3 regions of the Sodalis sp. RH15 genome follow, and region 2 is predicted to be linked to each of the others. Evidence: predicted binding sites of a transcription regulator. Region 2 holds the regulator's gene; each other region holds the start of a gene.
What was found. Region 2 encodes PurR, which represses purine synthesis genes. Its sites were predicted from a motif close to CANGCAAACGTTTGCNTG; they were not measured.

Region 1 (5,598 bases), 1.3 Mb from region 2:
GCTGCGTGACCTGCTTGCTCGATTACAGCATCTTGAATGCGAAAACAGCGGGCCGAGTAAAGCGGCCTCCGACCAGCTCAGGGATTTTTCCCGTGCCAACAGCGACATGGTGCAGGCTACCCGCACCAGTATTTTCGCCCGCGGCCAGCAGTTGCAAATGGCCATCGCCGAACGCGGGCGTTTTTTCGGCTGGCAGGCGCTGCTGCTCTTTTTGTTCAGCCTGATGCTGGTCATGCTGTTTACCCGGATGATTATCGGTCCGGTGAAAATGGTGGAAAAGATGATTAACCGGCTGGGGGAAGGGCGGTCGCTGGACGGCGGCGTTTCATTTAGCGGGCCGCGTGAAATCCAGTCGCTGGCGCAGCGGATCCTTTGGCTTAACGAACGGCTGTCGTGGCTTGAATCCCAGCGCCATGAATTTTTGCGGCATATCTCCCATGAATTGAAAACGCCGTTGGCAAGCCTGAGGGAAGGCGCCGCCCTGCTGGCGGATGAAATCGCCGGGCCGCTCACGTCCGATCAACGGGACGTGGTGGCGATTCTCGACAGCAGCAGCCGCCACCTGCAACAGTTAATCGAGCAATTGCTGGATTACAACCGCAAGCTGGCCGACAGCCCGGCCGACTTCGCCGATATCCACCTGCGCGACATGATCGATTCCGTCGTTGCCGCCCACAGCCTGCCGGCCCGCGCCAAAGGCATTCATACCCTGGTGGAACTGGAATGCGAACATTGCCGGGCGCAGCCGCTGTTATTAATGCGGGTACTTGATAATCTCTATTCCAATGCGGTGTACTATGGACAGGAATCCGGTAACATCTGGATCCGCAGCCGGCAGGCGGGGCAACGGCTCTGCCTGGAATTGGCCAATAGCGGCGAGCCGATCCCGGCCGCGGAGCGGAGCATGATTTTCGAGCCGTTCTATCAAGGCCGCGTACAGCGCAAAGGCGCGGTAAAAGGCAGCGGACTCGGGTTGAGCATTGCACGGGATTGTATACGCCGCATGAACGGCGAACTGAATCTGGTGACGGTGGATTACGCCGGTGTTTGCTTTCGTATCGAATTACCCCTAACCGCCGAGAACGCATAATAATGAATTTACGGTTTTCACCGGCGAACCATGGGTTTGCCGTCAGTATCAAAAGTCTGTTGAGCCTTCGCTGGCCCGCCGGCAATCCTCTGGCGATGTTGGGACCGCTATTGATGCTGCCGTCGCTATTGACCGGTTGCGTAGGCAATGCCGACAGCCGGCACTCTTCGACGCCGTTGTCTATGGTACGGCAAAACGCGGTCCCCGGACGAAATGCCGCCGAATGCGGCCAGATTTGGCAAACCCGCGGTGAGGGCGACCTCCAGGACGCCACCTACTGGCTGCGCGCCATGGAGTGCGCCGAGCGCATGACCCCGTCGCAGGCGCGGCTCGAGGCTGAAAATCAGGGGGGCGATACATGGGACGACGCGTTTCGGGAAAGCCTTCTGCTGAATGCCGCCAATATGTCCGTGACCGAACGGCGCCAGACCTATCAGCGCCTGTTGAGCTTTCGCTCCCAGTTCCCCCCGTCGGTATATCCCATCTTTAAAATGTGGCGCCAGCAGCAAGCGCTGCGCCTGATTCTGGCGGACGAGCGCAGCAGTCACCAGCGGCAACTGGAGGCCGACGCGGCGCAAATCGAGCAAATGCGCCAGCAGCAGGCGGATTTGCAAAGTAAACTGGATATAACCACCCGCAAGCTGGAAAATCTGACGGAAATAGAACGGCGCCTGTCGGCCCGTAAACAGGGCATATCAGACAGCGGCGACAATGATGCCGGCGACGGGGGAGCATCCGATGCCCCGGCATCGGGCGCCGGTGCGGCCGCCGGCGATAAGACGGCACCGGCCGCGAAGCAATGAAGCGAAGGAACCGGTAACCCATGAGCCAACGTAAAAACGCCAATTTGCTGTTGGTGGACGACGATGCCAGTTTGCTGAAACTGCTGGGCATGCGTCTGAGCAGCGAGGGATTCAACGTCACCACCGCTGAAAGCGGGCAGGAAGCGCTGCGCCTGCTGTCGCGGGAAAAAATCGATTTGGTGATAAGCGATCTGCGGATGGATGAAATGGACGGGCTGGCGCTGTTCGAGGAGATTCAGCGCCACCAGCCCGGCATGCCGGTGATAATCCTCACCGCCCACGGCTCCATACCCGATGCGGTGGCCGCCACGCAAAAAGGCGTGTTCAGCTTCCTCACCAAACCGGTGGACCGCGAGGCTTTATATAAAGCCATTGACGAGGCGCTGTCCTTGTCCATGCCGGCCGGCGACGAGAGCTGGCGGGAGTCCATCGTAACCCGCAGCCCCATCATGCTGCGGCTGCTGGAGCAGGCTAAAATGGTGGCCCAGTCCGATGTCAGCGTGCTGATTACCGGGCAAAGCGGCACCGGCAAGGAGGTGCTGGCCCAGGCGATACATGCCGCCAGTCCCCGCGGCAAAAACGCCTTTGTCGCCATCAACTGCGGCGCGTTGCCGGAGCAATTGCTCGAGTCGGAGCTGTTCGGCCATGCCAAGGGGGCGTTTACCGGCGCGGTCAGCAGCCGGGAGGGGCTGTTTCAATCCGCCGCGGGCGGGACGCTGTTTCTTGATGAAATCGGCGACATGCCTCTCTCCCTGCAGGTAAAATTATTACGGGTATTGCAGGAACGTAAAGTACGCCCCTTGGGCAGTAACCGGGATTTGGATATAGATGTCAGGGTGATCTCCGCCACCCACCGGGATTTACCCAAAGTGATGGCGCAAGGGGAGTTTCGGGAAGATCTTTTTTATCGCCTGAATGTAGTCAGCCTGAAACTACCGGCATTGCACGAGCGGGCCGAAGATATCCCCCTGTTGGCCAACCATTTATTACGGACGGCGGCGGAACGGCATAAACCCTTTGTGCGAAGTTTTTCCTCCGACGCCATGAAGCGTTTAATGGCGGCCGGATGGCCCGGCAATGTACGCCAGCTGGTTAACGTGATAGAACAGTGTGTGGCGCTGACCTCTGCCCCGGTTATCAGCGAGGCGCTGGTGGAACAGGCGCTGGAAGGTGAAAATACCGTCTTGCCGACCTTTGTTGAGGCCAGGCTGCAATTTGAATTGCATTATCTGCGCAAATTGCTGCAGATTACCAAGGGAAATGTGACCCAGGCGGCGCGTATGGCGGGTCGTAACCGGACCGAGTTTTACAAGCTTCTGTCGCGCCATGAGCTGGACGCTAATGATTTCAAAGATTAAGTTGGCTCTCTTCTATCCGATGATGAGCGGCGCAGGCCGCAAATCAGCTTGAGAAAGGTTGTATAATGAAAAAAATCGATGCGATTATCAAACCGTTCAAACTGGACGATGTCCGCGAGGCGCTGGCGGAAGTCGGTATCACCGGCATGACCGTCACTGAAGTGAAGGGTTTCGGACGCCAGAAAGGCCATACCGAGCTGTATCGCGGCGCGGAATACATGGTGGATTTTTTGCCCAAGGTGAAAATAGAGCTGGTGGTATCGGATGATATCGTCGACAGCTGTGTGGAGACGATAATGCATACCGCGCAAACCGGTAAAATCGGCGACGGCAAAATTTTCGTCTTCGACGTGGCGCGCGTGGTGCGTATTCGTACCGGCGAGCAGGACGAAGAAGCGATTTAATCCGGCCCGGCGGCTTCGTCCCGGCGTAGTATGCCGCTTGGGCGATGGCCGTTCTCGTTCATAAATCGCCCGCCGTGAACTTTTAGCTCATGGGCTGCCCCCTCATGAAAAAACGCCCTGCCGCAATGAAAAAATATCCTGAAGGTTCGCCGGACCCCATCCCCCAAGCCCTGCGGCGTAACCGCAGGGAAACGTTTGCGTAAAAAGCCGCCCCCGCACCTATCGGAGCAGGGGCAAAAAAGTTTACACTATCGCCATACCCCCTCGGATTCTACTCTACATAGTTCGACTTGCAGGGAAGCCAACGCGCCCGCAACGTGAAATATGGCGAGTAACTTAATCGACGAATTACGTCAGTTGAAGCAGGAGAACCGGATGTTAAAGCGTGAAATGAACATTGCAGATTACGATGCCGAATTGTGGCAGGCAATGGAGCAGGAAGTAGTGCGCCAGGAAGAGCACATTGAGCTGATTGCGTCGGAGAATTACACCAGTCCGCGCGTCATGCAGGCGCAGGGTTCTCAACTGACCAATAAATACGCCGAAGGTTATCCGGGCAAACGTTATTACGGCGGTTGCGAATTTGTGGATATCGTCGAGCAATTGGCTATCGATCGCGCCAAGGAGCTGTTCGGCGCCGATTATGCCAACGTACAGCCCCATTCAGGCTCCCAGGCCAACTTTGCCGTGTACACCGCCCTGTTGCAGCCGGGAGATACGGTGCTGGGCATGAATCTGGCCCACGGCGGCCACCTTACCCACGGTTCGCCGGTGAATTTTTCCGGCAAGCTATATAATATTATTCCCTACGGCATCGACGAAACCGGGCATATCGATTACCAGCAGCTGGCGGAACTGGCGTCAACCCATAAGCCGCAGATGATTATCGGCGGTTTCTCCGCCTATTCCGGCGTTGTGGATTGGGCCAAAATGCGTGAAATCGCCGACAGCATCGACGCCTATCTGTTTGTTGATATGGCTCACGTGGCCGGGCTGGTTGCCGCCGGCGTTTATCCCAACCCGGTTCCTCACGCCCATGTGGTCACCACCACCACCCATAAGACCCTGGCCGGTCCCCGCGGCGGCCTGATTCTGGCGAAAGGCGGCAGCGATGAGCTGTATAAAAAGCTGAACTCGGCGGTATTCCCCGGCGGGCAGGGTGGTCCGCTGATGCACGTTATCGCTGGCAAGGCGGTGGCGTTGAAAGAAGCCATGGAACCGGCATTCAAGATTTATCAGCAGCAGGTTGCCAAAAACGCCAAGGCCATGGTGGCGGTTTTCCTGGATCGTGGTTATAACATTGTCTCCGGCGGTACCGATAACCACCTGTTCCTGCTGGACCTGGTGGAGAAAAATCTCACCGGCAAAGAGGCTGACGCCGCCTTGGGCCGCGCCAATATCACCGTTAATAAAAACAGCGTGCCAAACGATCCGAAAAGTCCGTTTGTCACCTCCGGTGTCCGTATCGGCACCCCGGCGGTCACCCGCCGCGGCTTTGGCGAAAGCGACGTGCGTGAACTGGCCGGCTGGATCTGCGACATACTGGACAATGTTCACGATGAAGCGGTCATTGAGCGCACCAAGCAAAAAGTCCTGGCCATCTGCGCCCGTTATCCGGTTTATGCCTGATTAGCCGAATGCCTTATCCCCCGCAGATGTGATTGCGGGGGATAAGCGTAAATTAATACACCAGTATTTCCCTCTTGGCCGCAGCTATATTCCTTTTGGCTCCGCTGCGTTGAGAAGTCACGATAAATTTATTATTATGAAATTTAATATCGATTCTATTTCTTTTGTGCTTTGTCACAATATGATATCGATTACTTTTATTTTTATTACGGATTAATTCCACATAATGCCCTTTTATCCTCAAGTAGCTTTTATGGTCATGGGACCACTGTAATCCCCGCTCATCGGGCGCGGATAATACCGACTCCACAATA
Region 2 (5,598 bases):
CGCCTTATTGCCCGCCCAGGGCAATAAGGCGTTGGAGCGGAAAGTCCAAAAGAACGTACCGCAATGGACGTTTAGCGGGGCACACGAATCCCGCCTTCAACCCCTTGCGGGCTGAACAATACCTGCCATAAATGGATGTTACGGGCGCGAAAAGCGCCGGCACAGGCATTCAGGTAGTAGCAGAACATCCGGAAAAATCGATCCGAGTAATTTCCCGATAACGTCGGCCAGGCGGCGAGAAAACGTTCATACCAGGCCATTAGCGTTTTGTCATAATCGGCACCGAAATTATGCCAGTCCTCCATAACAAAATGCTTCTCGCTGGCCCGCGCGATATGCTGCACGGAAGGGAGGCAGCCATTAGGGAAGATGTACTTGTCGATCCAGGGGTCCACGTTCATATCGGTCTGGTTGGAGCCGATGGTATGGAGCAGGAAAAGGCCGTCGCGTTTCAGGTTGCGATCAATGACGTCGAAATAGGTGGCGTAGTTTTTCGGACCTACGTGCTCAAACATGCCCACCGAAACGATACGGTCGAATTGCACGTTGAGGTCGCGGTAATCCTGCAGCGAGATAGTGACGTCCAAACCTTCGCAGCGATCCTGCGCCAGTTTCTGCTGTTCAGCGGAGATAGTCACCCCCTGAACCGAAACACCGTAGTTCTTGGCCGCATAAGCGGCAAGCCCGCCCCAGCCGCAGCCCACATCCAGCAGCGTCATGCCCGGTCTTAACTGCAGCTTTTCGCAGATCATCCTGAGCTTGTCCTGCTGCGCTTCCTCCAGGGTGGTGGCCTTGTTCCAATAGCCGCACGAATACTGCATATAGGGATCCAGCATCAGGCTGAACAGGTCATTACCCAAGTCATAATGCTCTTTGCCGACAATCCAAGCCCGTTTTTTAGACTGAAGATTCATGAGCCGCGCGGCGGCAACGCGCATAACATCCTTGAAATGCCGGGGAAGCTTATTTTCCAAACCGGCTCTTAAAACGCGCTGAAAAAAGATATCCAGTCGCTCGCATTCCCACCAGCCGTCCATGTAACTTTCACCCAACCCCAATGACCCGTCCTCTAGCACGCGTTTAAAAAATTCCGGGTTCTTGACATGAATATCAAACGGCCTTGCGCCGTTGATCTTTACACCTGCCTCAGCAAGCATTTCATGGATGATTCGATACCAAGCATTATCATGAAAGCTCAGGTCTTCAACACACGAGGAACTCATAGCTTCTCCATCACCTTTCTTCTGTTATAACCCCGTCAGGAAAAGCGTAGCCGATACCTGCGGGCTTTTATAATCATCCACGGGTATCCGTGGTGTCGGATGTACCACAATAAACAGAGGAATATAAAAAACACCAATAGACTGTTTGTCAGACGGGCGCTTCATAAATAGGATGACGCCATGTAAAAACACGACATTCTTTTAAAGCAAAATTATTAGACAACTCGTTATATTTGTTAACGATATTGAGTATAAGCCTGCATTCCGGTTTAGACAATAGCTGACAGAATAATGTATTTCACAGATAAGTTAATGATTTCCTATCGAAACAATAACTCATCAGGCACATTCGGCGGTATGAAATATATTATTACATTCGGGAGCGAATCACCTTTGATAAGGGGCTCAGGAGGCCGTGCGCCGCCCTTCAGGAGCGAAACGGGCCGTCGGCCACCGAACGGCGTACAATCAGGGCGGGATGCACTTCGATAATCCTGGCGTTTTCCCGTTTGCTGGTGATACGGTCCAGCAGCATGGTCAGCGCGGCCTCGCCCAGCTCTTCTTTGGGTTGATGAATGGTAGTCAATGACGGGGTAAAAAAGCACGAATTGCGCACATTATCATAACCGATAATTGAGATGTCATCGGGAACCTTCATGCCCATTTCATCAATGGCGCACATTGCACCCATGGCCATGATATCACCGCCGCAAAATACCGCCGTGGGCCTTTGCGGCCTGGACAGAATGAGTTTCATGGCCTGATAGCCGGATTCCGGTTCGAAATCCCCCTGCACAATCCATTGATGGGGAATGGCGATGCCGGCTTCTTCCAGGGCCCGCAGGTAGCCGCGATGACGGCCGCCCCCGGTATTGCGCGCCAGTTGGCCGGGTATGGCGCCGATATCGCGATGCCCCCTGGAAATCAGATAGCGGGTCGCCATGTAACCCCCGGCGAAGGCATTGTCGATAATGGTATCGGTGAAATCCCGGCGAGCTTCGCCCCAATCCATGACCACCATGGGGATATGGCGATACTCTTCCAGCATATTCAGCAACGGTTCGGGATATTCGGCGCACATCACCAGCAACCCGTCCACCCGTTTTTGCGCCAGCATCGCCAGATAGGCGCCCTGTTTGTTCAGATCGTTATGGGAGTTGCACAGCACAAGGGTATATCCCCGCACAAAACAGTGGTGCTCAATCGACTCGATAATTTCCGCGAAGTAGGGCGCTTCGCTTGAGCTGGCCAGCAGGCCGATGGATTTTGTGCGGTTGATCTTAAGGCTGCGCGCCACGTCGCTGGGGGAATAGTGCAGCTGCCCGATGGCCTCCAAAACGGCGATCTTGGTCTCTTGCGCCACAAATCGCGTCTTATTGATGACATGTGACACCGTAGTGGTGGATACCCCGGCGCGTTTCGCCACGTCTTTAATGGTTGCCATGCGTGTAGAACTCCTGTACGCCGAAATAAATAAATCGCCAATTTTCCTTGATTCGGCACTAAAGTGAAAGCGATAAAGATAAATATGCTCGGGAGTTGCTGCCCGGCAAGCTTTTTTAATCGGGTTATGCGACACTGCTTACAACCTACGGGTGTAAAGATATCCCGTTCAGCGATAGGTGTAGTGATAAGGAGAAGTGATGAGCAGCGATTTCAAATTGTCATTAATGACCACGGTATTTTCCTTGCTGGTGATCATTGCGTTCAGCTTTACCGCGGTAATGAATTAAGGCGCCCAGGCGCCTTTTTTTCCTTTCAGCGAATGGTTTTCGGCGTCACGACCCGGCGGGCGCCGACATAGTGATCCGCCCAATAATCTTCATTCAGATAGCTGATGCGGATATCGCGGCCGGTGCGGGGGGATTCGATAAACCGTCCGTTGCCCAAATAAACGCCCACATGATCCGCCGCGCCGCGGTTGGTGATATGGAAGAAAACCAAATCGCCGCTTTCCAGATCGTCTTTCTTCACCGGCGCCGCATCGCGTAAATGGAACATTTCATTGGCGGTACGGGGCATATGAATCCGTACCACGTCCTTATAAGCATAATAGATCAGGCCGCTGCAATCGAACCCGGTATTGGGCGACATGCCGCCCCAGCGATAAGGCTTGCCCATCTGGGACATCAGCTTGTTCATCGCCGTCAATTTGGCATGCTGATAGCGTTTTTTGTGGCTATCGCTCATGATGATGGGTTGATCGTTGGCAATGAGATCGAGCGTGGCGCTTTCTTTCATCCGATGCCTGCCGTAACCCTTTTTGTAGCCTTTTTTCGGCGGGGTAAACTTGGCTATTTTTTTTGCGGGGGGCATTGGATGCAATTTTTTAACGTGGTTTTTTTCGACGGCCGGCTCTTTCGCTTTGGCGACGGGTAGGGAATGTAATTTTTTATTGCTGCTTTTTTCAGCAACGAGCTCTTTTGGTTTGTCTGTGCTATGACGGGTGATTTTCTGCTCGGTCACCGGTTTGCTTTTTTTGGTTATCTTCAACACCTCTTTAAGAGGTTTTCGTTTGCGTCGGTCACCTGTTTTAGCCGTACTGGACTGTGATTTTCGCTGGTCGGCATTGATACCGGCATTGGGCGCGGCATGCGCCAAATTGAAAAATAACTGAGTAAAAAGCAACACAAAAAGCGTAAAGCATAAACGCATGATTAACGCTATCCTCTGTGGCCCCAAAGAGGGGGTTATAAATGCCTCAAAGGAATTTAAGCTATTTACCCCTACTTTGCATCATGAATTATCATCATATTGTGAATAAACGTGAACGACTGCATATTTGTTGCATTCATCGGCATAATTTGGCGCAAAATTCAACAGTTTTTCAATTGTTAAAAAAGAGTTTGGCAGCCATGCCCCGGTGCCAGGTAAAAGGCCGCCTTTGGTGTTATCCTTTATTAAGGTGCTGCGCATCTTTGTCCGTGCGGGCTATGGCGGGCAAAAAAACGTTTATCTATTTATACGGTAATCGTTAGAATAGTGATTCTGAGCATAATCCCGCCCAGAGCAGATAAGGCCAGCTTATGGCTTGAGGAAGCGAGACAATGACGACGATTGAAAAAATTCAGCAGCAAATTGCTGAAAACCCGATTCTTCTTTATATGAAGGGCTCTCCGAAATTGCCTGGTTGCGGTTTTTCCGCGCAAGCGGTACAGGCGCTTTCCGCCTGCGGCGAGCGTTTCGCTTATGTGGATGTCCTGCAGAATCCGGATATTCGGGCCGAACTGCCGAAATTCGCCAATTGGCCGACCTTCCCGCAATTATGGGTGGATGGTGAACTGATTGGCGGTTGCGATATCATTCTTGAAATGTATCAGCACGGCGAGCTACAGCCGCTTATCAAAGAAACCGCGGTGAAATACGGTTCTCAGGAAGATCAGCCGTCCAATTGAGTCAGTGAGGGCTTCTAGCCTGAGCGTTCAGAACAGAAAAAGCCAATCCTATCGCTGGGATTGGCTTTGATTTTATGGTCAAAACAAACATGCTCTCCCGCTGTTCGGCCATCTCCGTGATTTGATTTAATCAGTTTCGCCGCTGCTATCGTCGCCGAGCGGCGGTACCGGCCAACCTCCGAGACGCTTCCAGCGATTCACCAGTTCGCAAAACAGCTCGGCGGTCCGCTCGGTATCGTACAGCGCCGAATGGGCCTGGCGGCTGTCGAATTCAATTCCTCCGGCGGCGCAGGCTTTCGCCAATACGGTCTGCCCAAGCACCAGTCCGCTCAGCGCCGCGGTGTCGAAGGTGGCAAAAGGATGAAACGGATTGCGTTTGAGATTGGCGCGTTCCGCCGCCGCCATCAGGAAACCATGATCAAAACCTGCGTTATGGGCCACGATTACCGCACGGTTGCAGCCTTGATCCTTTATGCCTTTGCGCACCATCTTGAAGATTTCATGCAGCGCATCGTATTCGCTTACCGCACCGCGTAAAGGATTGGACGGATCGATGCCGTTAAACGCCAGCGCCTCCGGCTGTAACAGCGATCCGGGGAAAGGTTCGACATGAAAGTGCAACGTTTGGTCCGGCACGAGCCAGCCTTCTACATCCATGTTCAATGTCACGGCGGCAATTTCGAGCAAGGCGTCGGTAGCGGCGTTAAAGCCTGCGGATTCTACATCAATGACAACCGGATAAAAGCCGCGGAAACGGCCGCGAAGGGAATTTACATCGTCTATTTCAGCCATGCCTGTTCTTACTATTTAGAAATACAGCCCGCATTATGGCAAATTTTGTTCCGGTATGCATGGCGAATCCATTTTCATTGGCTGCCCGCAATGGAATAGTGCGGTGATTAAACGGAAAATGGGAAGATAATCCTGAAAAGGGACCCCTGTCTTGGGTCCCGTCCGTTACGATGTAACTTTAAGCATTC
Region 3 (5,598 bases), 370 kb from region 2:
CGGAAACCTTCAACCAGGAGCATCTGGCGGACGCCTATGAGCGGCTGCTGCTGGAAACCATGCGCGGCATCCAGGCGCTGTTTGTTCGCCGCGATGAGGTTGAGGCGGCGTGGACATGGGTGGACTCCATCATGGAAGCCTGGGAGTCGGACAATGACGCGCCGAAACCTTATCAGGCGGGCACTTGGGGACCGGTGGCCTCGGTGGCCATGATAACCCGTGACGGCCGCTCCTGGAATGAATTCGAATAAGTTAACTTATACCCTTTGCCTAACAGGCAAGACTGGAGACACCAAGTAATGAAGAATTGGAAAACAAGCGCGGAAAGCATCCTGACAGCGGGTCCGGTTGTGCCGGTTATTGTTATCAATAAGCTGGAACAGGCGGTACCGTTGGCGAAAGCGCTGGTGGCCGGCGGCGTTCGGGTGCTGGAAGTGACCCTGCGCACCCCGTGCGCCATCGATGCCATCCGCGCCATTGCCAAAGAAGTGCCGGAAGCCATCGTCGGCGCCGGCACCGTTACCAATGTTCAGCAATTGGCCGAAGTGACCGCCGCCGGCGCGCAGTTTATCATCAGCCCCGGGGTAACCGAGCCGCTGCTGAAAGCCGCCACTGAAGGCAACATCCCGCTGATTCCGGGGATCGCCACCGTGTCCGAACTGATGCTGGGTATGGAATATGGTTTACGGGAGTTCAAGTTCTTCCCGGCTGAAGCCAACGGCGGCGTGAAAGCGCTGCAAGCCATCGCCGGACCCTTCTCCCAGATCCGTTTTTGCCCCACCGGCGGGATTTCACCCAAGAACTACCGTGATTACCTGGCGCTGAAAAGCGTGCTGTGCATCGGCGGCTCCTGGTTGGTGCCCAACGACGCGCTGGAAGCGGGCGACTACGCGCGCATCACCGAACTGGCGAAAGAAGCGGTCGCCGGCGCTAAAGCGTAATAACAAAGGCTCCTTCAAGGAAGACTTTCAGACTGCTGACAAACGTACTCGGCGATAATAAGGAGGGACAGGCTGCCGGAAGAGTAAACCGTCCGCGCCAGGGATGGCGCGGATCGAGCCCCCAGGGACGGGTTCACGGCGTGTTTACGATCTGGTAGCCTGTCTCGACCGGGCACCTTGTCAACAAGCTCAAAGGCCCCTGCATTGGGGCCTTTGCTTCACTTCCCCTGCACGTTAATCGCCGCCGCCGCTGCTTTAGCCGCGCTCACGGCGTCTTCCACCGTATCCGCCATGGCCAGAGTCACGCCCAGACGGCGTTTGCCGCTGATGGCGGGCTTGGCGAACAGCCTGATTTGTACTCCGGCCGACAGCGCCTGCTCCAGGCCGCTGAACGTCAGGTTATCACTCTCCAGCTCCGGCAGAATCACCGCCGAGGCCGCCGGACCGTATTGCCTAACGCCGCCCACCGGCAATCCCAGAAAAGCCCGTACATGCAGGGCGAACTCGGATAAATCCTGTGATATCAGGGTGACCATGCCGGTATCGTGCGGTCGGGGTGAGACTTCGCTGAAAATCACCTCGTCGCCGCGCACAAACAGCTCAACGCCGAACAGGCCAAAGCCGCCGAGGGACGTCACCACTTTTTGCGCGATATCCCGCGCCCGCTGCCAGGCCAATGGACTCATGGCCTGCGGCTGCCAGGATTCCCGATAATCCCCGTCCTCTTGACGGTGGCCGATGGGTTCGCAAAAGTGAATGCCGTCCACGGCGCTGATGGTCAGCACGGTAATTTCAAAATCGAACTGCACCAGCCCCTCCACAATCACCTTGCCGCCGCCGGCCCGACCGCCGAGCTGGGCATAATTCCAGGCGGCGTCCAAGGTATCGGCATCCCTTACCAGGCTTTGTCCCTTGCCGGATGAGCTCATTACCGGCTTGATAATAAGCGGAAAGCCGATAGTCGCCACCGCCTGTAAAAGCTCCGCGGGATCCTGGGCGAAACAATAGGGCGAAGTGGGCAATGCCAGCGTTTCCGCCGCCAGGCGGCGTATGCCTTCGCGGTTCATGGTCAGCCGGGTGGCGCGGGCGCAGGGGACGACACGATGACCGAGCTGTTCAAGGGTTACCAGCATATCGGTGGCGATGGCTTCGATTTCCGGCACGATAAAATCCGGCTGTTCCCGCTCGATGAGCGCGCGAAGCGCGTCACCGTCCAGCATATTGATGACATGGGAACGATGGGCCACATGCATCGCAGGCGCATCGGCATACCGATCGACGGCAATCACCTCTACCCCCAGCCGCTGACACTCAATGGCCACTTCCTTGCCAAGCTCGCCGGAACCCAACAGCATGACTTTGGTTGCGCCGGGACGTAAAGCCGTTCCGATAGTTACCATTTTTTTCCCCTGACCTGATAAAAATTGCGCGCAGTATAAACGAAATCGTTTGCCTATGCAGCAGGACTAGGTAGCATGCCGGTAAATCCCTTTGTATCAATGGCTAAGCCAAACGGTTAAAGTGTTATCTTTTGCTTCGGTAACTATAAATCCCTTTCTCAAGCGAATTTTAACAGGCTATTATCATCTAATACCCTGAAATACGGATAAACAGTACATGTGGAGGATCTATGCATAAAACGGGACCCGGTCTGTTGGGGGCATTGGTGCTGGGACTGATCTTGTCCCCTCTGGCGACGGCGGCCGATCAGACTCAGTCAGGTACGGCGGAACCCGCCGCCCAGTCATCGTCCGACGCCGGCTCTGCGGCGCAATCACCCTCCGCCCAAACCCAGGCGACGCCGAACGCTACCGATAACGCCACCCCCCAGCCACCGGCGACGGGGCAAAACAGCGCCCCTGCGGCCGCGACACCCCAGACGCCGTCCGCCGCCGCTCCCGCGCAGCCATCGCCCCCGGCCAACGCCGTTCCAGCGCCGGCCGATACCTCGCCGGTACCGCCGCCGGCCCCGACCGATACTGCGCCGGCTCAGCCTTCCGCACCGGCCAACGCCGTACCCGCCCAACCGCCGGCGCCGGCCAATAATTCTTCCGCACCGGCTAAACCCGCACCGGCCAAACCCGCGCCCGCCAAACCGGCTCCGGTGAAAAAGGCTACCGGCGATAAATCCAACGCGGCCAAAACCACCGCGGCGGAACAGGCCAAAACAGCTGCCAGGAATCCGCCGGTGCAAACCTTCGCCGTAGCGCCTTGCCCGGATTTGAATGCGACGCAAGTAGCGGAATTAATCCAGCAGGATTACACCCAAAACCGGTTCCCACGTTTTGCCGATGATAAACAGGCTTTAGGCGACACCATGGTGGCCTGGATCAATCCGGAAGAGGTGACGGGCACCGGCGACAGTTGGCAGGCGCCGTTGAAAATCCGCGGACAAACCGCCGATCGCAGCTACGGGATTACCCTTGACTGCCAGAAAGGCGTAATCAGCTATACCTTGAGTAAATGAGTTAATATTTTTCCCCATAATTGTCTCAATATACCCTAAATAATTCGAGTTGCAGGAACGCTAACGCGCCTGCAACTCGAAGTATGGGGGTATAAACTGAATACCGCCGAATGCCTGTTTCATTGAGGTGCATCCGCAAGCTCCCCGGTCATTGTTTTCCCCGACGCATCACTTGTGGCCCGGCACCGCTTGGCATCCTGGAATATTCGTGCCACTCTGTTTCTTATGCAGAATTTAAGTAAGGGTATGTATGATTTTTCCACCAATAGCCGATAAAAGACCGCACCGCCTCACCATGCACGGTGATACCCGCGTGGATGATTATTACTGGCTGCGTGATGATAAGCGCGAAGACCCGGCGGTGCTCGATTACCTGGCCAAAGAAAATACCTATGGCGAGGCCATGATGACCGGCCATGAAGAATTGCGCCATAAGCTGTTTACCGAAATGGTGGAGCGTATTCCGCAACAGGATCGATCCGTACCCTATGTCCGGCGCGGCTATCGTTACCAGAGCCGTTATGAAGAGGGCAATGAATATGCCATCTACACCCGCCAGTCCGTGGATCTGGACGAACAGCAGGACGAGTGGGAGGTATTACTCGACGGCAACAAACGGGCGGCGCAAAGCGAGTTTTACACCATGGGTTCGCTGGATGTCAGCCCGGACAATTCCATTGTCGCCGCCGCCGAAGATTTTCTGTCGCGGCGGCTTTACGGTATCCGCTTCAAAAACCTGGCACGGGATTCCTGGTATCCGGAAGTCATTGAAAACGCGTCGTCAGGCTTTGAATGGACCAACGATTCCCAATACCTCTATTACGTGCGTAAAAACAAAAAAACGCTGCTGCCCTACCAGGTTTACCGCCACAAGGTGGGAACCGCAACCGAGCAGGACGAGCTTATCTATGAGGAAAAAGACGACTCCTTTTACGTCAGCGTCCATAAAACCACGTCTGAACGCTACATTATCATTGCCCTGGGCAGCACCACCTCCGGGGAAATCCTGTTGCTGGACGCAGACTCCCCACATGCCCGGCCGCAGCTCTTCCTGCCGCGCCGCCACGACCATGAATATTCGCTGGATCATTTCGGCGGGCATTTTTACCTGCGCTCCAACCGGGAGGGGAAAAACTTCGCCCTCTATCGCAGCGAAACCGCGGATGAATCCTTTTGGGAAACTTTGATCCCGGCCCGGGACGACGTGGTGCTGGAGAGCTTCACGCTGTTTCGCGACTGGCTGGTCCTCGAAGAGCGCCACCAAGGCCTCACCAGCCTGCGCCAAATCCATTGGCAAAGCGGCGAGGAAAAGGGCATAGCATTCGACGATCCCACCTACGTAACCTGGCTGGCGTACAATCCCGACCCGCAAACGCCATGGCTGCGTTATGGCTACTCTTCCATGACCACGCCCACCACACTGTTTGAATTGAATATGGATACCGGCGAGCGAAAATTGCTCAAACAGTCCCAGGTCAAGAATTTCGACGCGGAAAATTATCGCAGCGAACGGCTGTGGATCGCCGCCCGGGACGGTACTGATGTTCCGGTATCGCTGGTCTATCGCAAGGATCTGTTCAAACCCGGCCATAATCCGTTACTGGTCTATGGTTACGGATCTTACGGCAGCAGCATGGATCCCGATTTCAGCGCCAGTCGTCTTAGCCTGCTGGATCGCGGTTTTGTCTTTGCCCTGGCGCACATTCGCGGCGGCGGCGAACTCGGCCAGCAGTGGTATGACGACGGCAAGTTGTTCAACAAAATGAATACATTCAATGATTTTATCGATGTCAGCCGCGCGCTGCTTGCGCAAGGCTACGGCGATACCAAACAAGCCTTCGCCATGGGCGGCAGCGCCGGCGGGCTGTTGATGGGGGCAGTTATCAACATGGCGCCTGATCTGTTCAAAGGCGTCGTGGCGCAGGTGCCGTTCGTTGATGTCATCACCACCATGCTGGATGAATCCATCCCCCTCACGACCGGCGAATACGATGAATGGGGCAATCCGGAAGAGAAGGCCTATTACGACTACATGAAGCAATACAGCCCCTATGACCAGGTCAAGCCCCAGGCTTACCCGCATTTGCTGGTGACCACCGGCCTGCATGATTCCCAGGTGCAGTATTGGGAACCGGCCAAGTGGGTCGCCAGGCTCAGGGCCAATAAAACCGATGACCATCTGCTGCTGCT

Region 1: a site for PurR is predicted at 3,840-3,857, ahead of glyA (serine hydroxymethyltransferase). Genes of this name have one in related genera too.
Region 3: a site for PurR is predicted at 2,380-2,397, ahead of purT (formate-dependent phosphoribosylglycinamide formyltransferase). Genes of this name have one in related genera too.

Annotation. Positions count from the first base shown of each region.
Region 1 covers NZ_CP178738.1:4,538,515-4,544,112, reverse strand. Annotated here, with positions in the region: gene ACL2XO_RS20645 (sensor histidine kinase) at 1-1,090, shown strand, start outside; gene ACL2XO_RS20640 (two-component system QseEF-associated lipoprotein QseG) at 1,093-1,893, shown strand; gene glrR (two-component system response regulator GlrR) at 1,914-3,251, shown strand; gene glnB (nitrogen regulatory protein P-II) at 3,317-3,655, shown strand; gene glyA (serine hydroxymethyltransferase) at 4,031-5,284, shown strand; gene ACL2XO_RS20620 (hypothetical protein) at 5,337-5,598, opposite strand, start outside.
Region 2 covers NZ_CP178738.1:3,277,040-3,282,637, forward strand. Annotated here, with positions in the region: gene cfa (cyclopropane fatty acyl phospholipid synthase) at 72-1,223, opposite strand; gene purR (HTH-type transcriptional repressor PurR) at 1,651-2,667, opposite strand; gene ACL2XO_RS14945 (YnhF family membrane protein) at 2,867-2,956, shown strand; gene ACL2XO_RS14950 (C40 family peptidase) at 2,982-3,878, opposite strand; gene ACL2XO_RS14955 (hypothetical protein) at 3,960-4,139, opposite strand; gene ACL2XO_RS14960 (Grx4 family monothiol glutaredoxin) at 4,271-4,618, shown strand; gene rnt (ribonuclease T) at 4,745-5,410, opposite strand.
Region 3 covers NZ_CP178738.1:3,642,560-3,648,157, reverse strand. Annotated here, with positions in the region: gene zwf (glucose-6-phosphate dehydrogenase) at 1-251, shown strand, start outside; gene ACL2XO_RS16670 (bifunctional 4-hydroxy-2-oxoglutarate aldolase/2-dehydro-3-deoxy-phosphogluconate aldolase) at 300-941, shown strand; gene purT (formate-dependent phosphoribosylglycinamide formyltransferase) at 1,160-2,341, opposite strand; gene ACL2XO_RS16660 (YebF family protein) at 2,572-3,408, shown strand; gene ACL2XO_RS16655 (S9 family peptidase) at 3,659-5,598, shown strand, end outside.